DNA from 2 places in the uncultured Flavobacterium sp. genome. Region 1 is predicted to be linked to the other one. Evidence: riboswitches for the same ligand, from Rfam matches in the RefSeq annotation. Region 1 holds a riboswitch; the other holds the start of a gene.
What was found. A riboswitch is a leader RNA that binds a small molecule or an ion and turns the genes downstream of it on or off. The one in region 1 is predicted to bind cobalamin.

Region 1 (4,231 bases):
TTTTGTCAGCTATTTTTACTTTTACAAGTTCGCTGCTATTTCCATAACCACCTTTTAAGATGTAAAGAACTCCATTTTCTTCTTCGATACAATCAGCGTTAAGACCAATTTGAACAGGAGTATCTAATTTTTTTGTAGCAATATCAACAACCAATAATTTATCGTTGTAAGAATCTGTGATGTACAGTTTTCCGTCTTTCAAAACTACTCTGTTAGCAGTTGAATTCAAGTCGATTTTTGACTCATAAGTATTCGTTGCAAGATTAATTACGGCAACATAATCATCTGTATTTCCTGTTGCTGCATTCTCGTATGAATACGTATTTGCATTTGTAACATACGCTTTACCGTCTTTTACAACTCCGTATCTTGGATTTTTTAACCCAGTTTCGATTTTAGTAATTAATTTAAAAGTATACCGGTTAACTACAGTAATATTGTTAGCTCCACCTGAAATAATATAAGCGTTGTCACCACTGAAAAATATATTTTGAGCAAATTTCCCAAGTAAATCACCTCCATTTACAGTAGAATAAACGTCTTTAGTAAAAGAAGTTAAATCATCACTTGAGAATGAAACAGTAGCTTGTTTAGTTCCTTCATTCAAGATAAAAAAACCATTGTCATAAACTCCCTTTGGAGCATTATCATTATCATCATTCGAGCACGAAACGAATAGCGAAACGCTAAGTGCTATTAAAAATAATTTACTAAACTTCATTATATTAAAATTTTAGGGTTAAATACATATTAAAATTGCGACCTGGCTGAGGTCTGTATTCCAAACTTTCATACTCTTTATTAAAAAGATTTAATACTTGAAAACCAAGTTTGAAAGTGTCAAGAAATTTAAAATCATAATCAATTCCGATATTCGAAACATTATAATCATTTATTATATCTTTCGGGTCATTATTTTCTGTTGTATAAACAAAACCATTAAACATAAATTGATAATAAGCTGAAATTCTATTTCTGGAATAAGAAACAGATCCGGTAACTTTATTTAACGGAACATAGAAAAGCTGCTTTTTGGTTTCGTCATTTTTTGAAGCCGTATAAGCATAAGTTGCATTTGCAGCGAAGATGTTTTTACCAAACTGTTTTTTCCAGCTTAATAATGTTTCAGCACCATAACTATTTACTTTATCTGTATTTTGTGGAGACCAAATACCGTTGCTTCCCGGAATCCATTGCAATAAATCTTTTATTTTCATGTAATAAAAGGTTTGAGTCAATGATATGTTTTTGAAAGTGAAAACATTACCAATTTCTGCCTGATAAGAACTTTCAGGTTTTAAATTTGGATTTCCGCCTTGTTCCCAATACAAATCATTAAAAGTCGGGATTCTGAAATTTCGGGATAAATTCAATTTCAGATTGTACAATTCATTAAATTGATACGAAGATCCTAAAGAGAATAGAAGAGGAGATTGATAATTGTCTGTAAACTCTTTTCGAATTCCGAATTCATTTTTCCAATCTGTCGAAATATCTTGTTTTACCAATAAAGCTGCCGAACTAATTTCTCTAACGTGATCTCCAAAACCAGTTCCGTAACCTTTAGTTCTGTTGTAATCCAGAACTCCGTTTATTTGTGTTGATTTCGAAATTTTATAACCTAAATCTGCTTTTGTGATAAAGCTTTCTGTTTTTCCATAAGTGAAAAAATTAACCGCATTATCAGGATAATATTGATAGTTTTCGAATATATATGCCGCTTTTAGATTAGTGGTAAATTTTCCATAATCACCGTCATATTCTAATAAGTTTCGGTTAAAACCATTTACATATCTGGTTTTAGTTTCCGTTTCAGATATTAAAGAAGTATTTCTGTCAGTATTAGAAGTTTGAGTGTATAATTTCAAACTATTTTTTGCATCAAATTTGTAACCAACATTTGCGCTCATAGTTATTACATCATACTGACCGTTTTGATTCCAGCGTTGTTCGCCTTTCCAGTTGTATTTATGGATGTATTTGTAATCATTTGTCGAACTGTTTTTTGAAAAGCCAATTTGTGCGCTCCATTTTTTATTCGAAATATTAGTTTTAAAATTGATTCCAATAGTATTGAAACTTCCGTAATCAAGTTTTAAATTAGTCTCAAACCGACTATAAAATGCCAAATCGTTGTTTAAATGTACAGTTCCTCCAACAGCTCCACTTCCGTAAAGTACACTTCCTCCACCAGCTTTTACGCTTATCGAATTATAATCAGAACCAGAAATAGTATTGAAATCAGTACTTCCGTTCATCTGAGAATTGATATTAATTCCGTTCCAGATTACCGCCGTTTGTGATGCTGTAGTTCCTCTAAAAGAGACTGTAGAAAGCATTCCACGCCCGTATTCTTTAAAATAAATAGTAGAATTAAAGTTTAAAAGATCCGTCAATAAAGCCTCATTTTTATTAATGACAGAATCATTAAGCTTTAAAACCGATTGTGAATTGGAGTATTTTTTAAGATTTGCGTCAGAAACTACAACTTCTTTCAATTTGGTAATAGAGTCGTTCTGCGCCGAAATAATTTGGCACAACAGGAATAAACAAAAAGCAAACCGTTTTTCTAAAGTCATAATTTCTAAACTCTTTTTCCCGAGAGCTCGATATTCGTTACAAAGGCAGGTCTCCTGGCTTGCGTCTTGTTGTTTACCTTCCCATTCGCCGGGGCGAGCAGTGGTTTTGTAGTTACAACAAGCATTCTTTTCAGAACAAAGCTTACAGTTGCGGGTACAGCTCAAGAATTTTTACTTGATTCCCTTTTAATGTGTTAAAAATGAACACAACCTTAATTTCGTGCAAAGATAAAGTTAAAATTATCGAATTTTCAAATTTGTTTCACTTTTTAAAACAAATTCTAAACAAAATGGCATTTAAAGTACTATTTTTATTACTTGACCAAATTCTACCTTGTTGTTGAAAGCATCTTTTAGTGGCAATGAAGTTTGATGACATAAAATGCTTCGTATAACGCCGGCATGCGCTACAATAATAATAGGATTTGTTATTTTTTTTGAAACCAGATCAGATAGAAAATTTTCAACTCTTTGATGTAATTCAATAAAAGATTCTCCGTTTGAAACCTTAATATTGACAAAATCTTCCATCCATGGATTAAGTTCTTCTTGTGGAATATTATCCCAGTTTTTCAATTCCCAATCGCCAAAATTCATTTCCATTAAACGTTCTTCTTTTTCAAAAGAAATAGTTTTGATATTCTTCTCAATATATTCAGCCAGAATAACACAGCGTTTTAAAGGACTTGAAAAAATAATAGCTTCTGAAGGTAATTGCGAAAGAATATTTTCGAAAACTAAATCAAAAGGTTCTGCCAAATCTACATCAGATTGTCCGTAGCAAATGCCTTTTTCGCAAACAGTTTCAGTGTGACGAACTAGATAAATTTCCATAGCAATAGAATACTTAAATAATAAACAACTTCACAAACCTGTTGTGTTGCACCAAGGCAATCTCCGGTATAACCATCAATCCATTTCTGGAAATAACGGGCTAAAAAATAACGCATTATAAAAACCGGAATTAAAGCCAGAAGAAATTTATATTGTAAATAGGAGAAAACCAACAAAGGAAGTAATCCGAAGAAAAATGATCCTGAAATTTCTTTCCAAGTATGTTTTTTAGCAATAGGCTTGCTTTTGCTCGAAGCATCATCACGAGAATATTCATGCGTGAAAATAATTGAAATTGCCGCCAAACGACTCAAAGCGTGAGCAGAAATAAATAAAAGGAAAATAAGAAGATAAGAGTTTTCACCATTGAAAAGCAAAATAGATTCTGAAAGCAATTTGAATTTCAGTAGAAAAAGTAAAACTAAACCAATTGCTCCATAAGCACCAATAGCGCTGTCTTTCATAATCATTAGGATTTTTTCTTTGGTCCAGCCTCCGCCAAAACCATCACAAACATCAGCAAATCCGTCTTCATGAAAAGCTCCTGTTGTTAATATCGAAGCAATAATAGCTAAGATTACAGCAGTTTCGACAGATAAAAAAAGTGAAAAAAGATAGAAGGTTAAAAAAGAAATACTTCCTACAATCCAACCAATGAAAGGGAAATATCGGGTTGCTTTATTCAAATAATCAGGATTATGATCAATGTTTTTTGGACATGGAATTCTGGTGTAAAACATTAAACAGGTAAAGAAGATATGTAGTTCTTTTTTCATTTAAGAAATTGATTTTTTAATTGACATTGAAATTTGCCATTG
Region 2 (4,231 bases), 2.6 Mb from region 1:
GTTCGTATTCAATTCAAAACCTGTGATATCTACTTCACCAAGATTCATCATCGTCCAGCGAAATAAATTGGCAGACGGCATCGCAACAATTTTATCTTTTACGTGATTATAATATACATCAGCCTGAAAAGAAGCTGATTGTAGAAACTTTTTCGGTTCAATAATATAGGTGGAACCAAAATCATATTGTGTAGTAAATTCAGGTTTTAAAGAGCTGTTTCCGATAAAAGTATAATACAAATCATTGAAAGTTGGCATTCTGAAAGATTCTTTATAAAATGCCCTAACTCTGAAATTTTTAGTATCGAAAGGTTGATAAGAAGCCGATACAACCGGACAAAAAACATGCTGACTGTCACCTTGCTGATAATATTTAACCTGTTCGTCGACATAAGCGCCTAACAAATTTGCCTGAATATCAAGCCTTGACCAATGCATTTCTGTAGACAATGCGCCCAAATAAGAATATCGGGTTGGATATGGAAATCGGTATAAATTAGCAGTAAGTGTATTGATCGAAAAATCTGTAGCCAGAGAAACTTTCCACCATTCCTTGATCGTATATTGATTTACAACAGAAGCATAAAATTCATTTTGATAATATTTATTATCCAGTGCGCCTTGCAATGTTTTATAATCAGGATCAATGTACCGATTATAATCTCTGCTGAATTTTATATTCGCAAGTAGTTCGTATTTCTTCGAAAATGAATTTTGAAAAGAACCATGAACAAAGAAGTTTCTGTCCCATTGTCGCTGCACATATTCATATTTATTGGCTAAAATCGCTCCCGGAAGTCCACGTTCAGAATCATAATAATAGGCTTTTAACGAAGCCTGACCCATAGTTCCAACTTTTGCCTGTAATGTTAATTCACTTCTTAAAGCCGTGATATCACCATTTTGCCTGACAGCCGTTGTATCATAACCATTCGTCTTTTGATATCTGTATTTATATTTTCCATCGGCTTTAAGCCATTCTGTACTTGCTGTAAGAGAGAAATTAGAGGATAATTTTTGTTGATACAGAAAAGAAGGATTAAAAAGTCCGAACGAACCTGTTTTTACGCCAACTCTTATTTTTGTAGTTCTTCCGGAGGAGAAATCAGGAATTTTTGTTTTTAAGAAAAGTGTATTCGAAGCGAAAAAACCACGCGCAGGCTGAAAAATAGTTGATTTTTGTCCGTTATACAATTCAATCGCTTCAATATTATCCAATGAATATTTTCCAAGATCTACTTGTCCGTTTTGCGCATTTCCAACGGTCATTCCGTCATAAAAAACCGCCGTATGAGCGCTTCCTAAACTTCTGACATTTATAGTTTTCAGACCGCCAATTCCGCCATAATCTTTCAATTGAACACCCGAAAAATAACGCACAGCATCTGCAACAGAAAGACTATTTAATTTTTCAAGCTGTTTTCCTGACAATATTTGGACAGGCATAGGAGATTCAACTTTAAATTCACGCTTGCTTGTGGTTACAATAACCTCATTCAATTGATGTTTCTTTAAAGAATCTAAGTCCTTATTATTTTTCAGAGGATTATCTTGTCCATACATCGGATTCAAAAATAAAATCCATGCAAGTACAAAAAATCCACTATGTATTAGACGCAAACGCCTATGTTCACATAAGTGCATAAAAAATACTCTATTTAACTAAATAGTTGTTAACGGTAAAATCGAAATCAAATGTTAGTTTGATATTTGTGTTTGTCTCAAAACTCTGGTCCACGAGAGTTTGAAATTATAAGCATTGGCAGGTCTCCTGACTTATTCCCATTTTGATCAGCCTTCCCACATTCAGAAAAAATGCAGTGGCAAAAGATTCGATTTCAAAAGCTTAAAAAAGCGATTGGATCAGTCAAAATGTTGCATGGAATTTACAGTAACGGGCTTGTCCAGGATTTGCACCTGATTCCCTCTTCGTCAGCTAAACTCGAAAAGAATAGCTAAACCATTGCGAGCGCAAAGATACATAAACACATCAGTTAATATCTAATTTCTTAAAAAAAACAAAAAACAGAAACCTATATAGTTAAAAATGAATATCTTAAAAATAAAACTAGATTATTAGATCCTGCCTTAGCTGGAGTTTTTATAAAATCAATCTGAGATGGCTTTAGCCAAAAATATCTAATTTGGCTAAAGCCTTATTGTTGCGTAAATTAAAAACCTCCAGCTAAAGCAGGAGGCTATTCAATAAATTTAGTACTCGATAAAGATTGGTGATTTTAATTACGGAGCTACTTGTGGAGATTTCTCCTCCGTCGAAATGACAAACTAGACGAAAATATTATTATGAAAACGACTGTCCTAGCCCCGATAGAAGTGGAAATCCTTTTGTGTCCGCTGCGGCGGACGCAAAAGATTGAAACGGATAGCGGGATTAGCTCCTAAAAAATAGTTTTTTCACAGAAATCGAAATGACAAAAACTTTGCGCCTTTGCGCCTTTGCGAGATTAATTATATCAAATTCCTGAGAATCTTCCCCATAAAGCATCTGCGCGATTAAAAACTGTTGGCACGGTTTCCAAAATTGAATCATTAAATTTCGAATAATTTCCGGAACTGCAATGAATCACTTTCTTCATTTTTTCGTTTTCAACTTCAGATACAATACCTACGTGACCAATTTTTGGACCTGCGCCGTAAACCACAATACATCCCACTTCGGGAATATTTAGTTTTTCAAAAATACCTGCGCTACTAATAACATCTTTTTCCATTGAATCCGTAAAGATCCATCCGCCATATTTTTGATAAAACGGAATTGTGGTCTTTCTGGATAATCCTAAAACCCAGCAAATAAAGCCGCTGCAATCGCATTCATTATTAGACGTTGGTAAAGCCAAAGAAGGATTTATTCCGCCCTCGCCTAACTTATACTTTATTTTTTTACCAACAGCCGTTCTTGCCTTTTGTATGAGTTTATTGGGACTTTCGGTTATAGGAATTACTTCCTTTTCAGGAACATCTTCTAAATTCGGAATTTGAATGAGCTGACCAATAAAAATATGATCGACATTTTTAATATTCTTATTAAATGCCAATACTAACTCAATAGAAATCGAAAACTTTTTAGCGATTTTTGACAACGTGTCGCCGGATTTTACTGTGTAGAACATAATTTGATTTTTTAGGGGTTACACTTAATTATTTCAAAATGATTCGGGGATGAATCTTTTTTACTACTATTAAAAAATAGAACCTCTATCAAAATACCTCTGTAGATTTTATTTGTAGTTAAAGGTTCTGCTTTTTAAAAACCTGATTAATTTTCGAATCAAATTTAATTCATTTACAGCGATCCAAATCAAGTATAAATACTTGTTTTTCAATTAACTAACAAAATAAAAATCAATATTTTATCAAACTGATTTACTTTGTTTAAGATGTTTTGAAATATCCCTAAAACCGCTTCCTTTGATAATTACTGGTTATTAATTTTACCTGTATTTGGTCAAAAACAGATCTGTTTCATGGATTATTTTGTTTTGCGTTGTCCTACTCGCTTTTTAGGCCCGCTCGAAATATCTCTTCTTCAAACATTATCAATAAACAAATACCGTAATTAAGTCATTAAAAAACAATTAAATCATTTATTTTTTAACATTATATACATCATATTAATATTTTTCTTATCATTGTAGCACAGTATAGTATAGTACTGCATCTTAACTATTTAAAATAAATTATTATGCAAGAAAAAATTACAAAAGAAAAATTTTCGGTTAAAGCATTTCTTACCGTCATAGTATTATTATTTGCCTTATGCAGTTCGGCCCAAACTTATGAATTCGAAAATGGCACGCGCACCAATAGTGCCAACATACAAAACTGTGATGCCTGTTCCGGCAAAATAGTTGGAAATTTGGGCGGTGACAGCAGCGTTTCGGTAAACGTTTCTGTGGCGACAACTGGCTGGTACAAACTGCAATTGTTTTATTGTACAGGAGATCCGCGAACCATTCGTTTAACGGCAGGTTCGGCAACGGCAATTTCGATTCCGTGTGATCCTAGCGGAGGCTGGAGTACCGCAGCTTCGCAAAACATTAGTGTTTATTTAAACAGCGGAACCACTACTCTGCTTTGGGATAACACAAATTCCTGGGCGCCAAATTTAGATAAGTTTGTTTTGACTCCAATGGCGGCGTCAAGTAATCAAACCGTGAATTTTGGGACAAATAACAGCGTCGTTTACAATTTAACCAACAAAACGTATAGC

Region 2: it holds a riboswitch for cobalamin, as region 1 does, so the genes downstream of both, WN975_RS04050 (TonB-dependent receptor) here and WN975_RS14420 (TonB-dependent receptor) in region 1, are expected to answer to the same signal.

What each region holds. Positions count from the first base shown of each region.
Region 1 is NZ_OX638201.1:3,532,954-3,537,184, reverse strand. It holds gene WN975_RS14425 (hypothetical protein) at 1-721, opposite strand, end outside; gene WN975_RS14420 (TonB-dependent receptor) at 726-2,579, opposite strand; cobalamin riboswitch at 2,606-2,809, opposite strand; gene cobC (alpha-ribazole phosphatase) at 2,877-3,413, opposite strand; gene WN975_RS14410 (adenosylcobinamide-GDP ribazoletransferase) at 3,398-4,189, opposite strand.
Region 2 is NZ_OX638201.1:929,256-933,486, reverse strand. It holds gene WN975_RS04050 (TonB-dependent receptor) at 1-1,446, opposite strand, end outside; cobalamin riboswitch at 1,744-1,980, opposite strand; gene WN975_RS04045 (LysM peptidoglycan-binding domain-containing protein) at 2,475-3,131, opposite strand; gene WN975_RS04040 (T9SS type A sorting domain-containing protein) at 3,704-4,231, shown strand, end outside.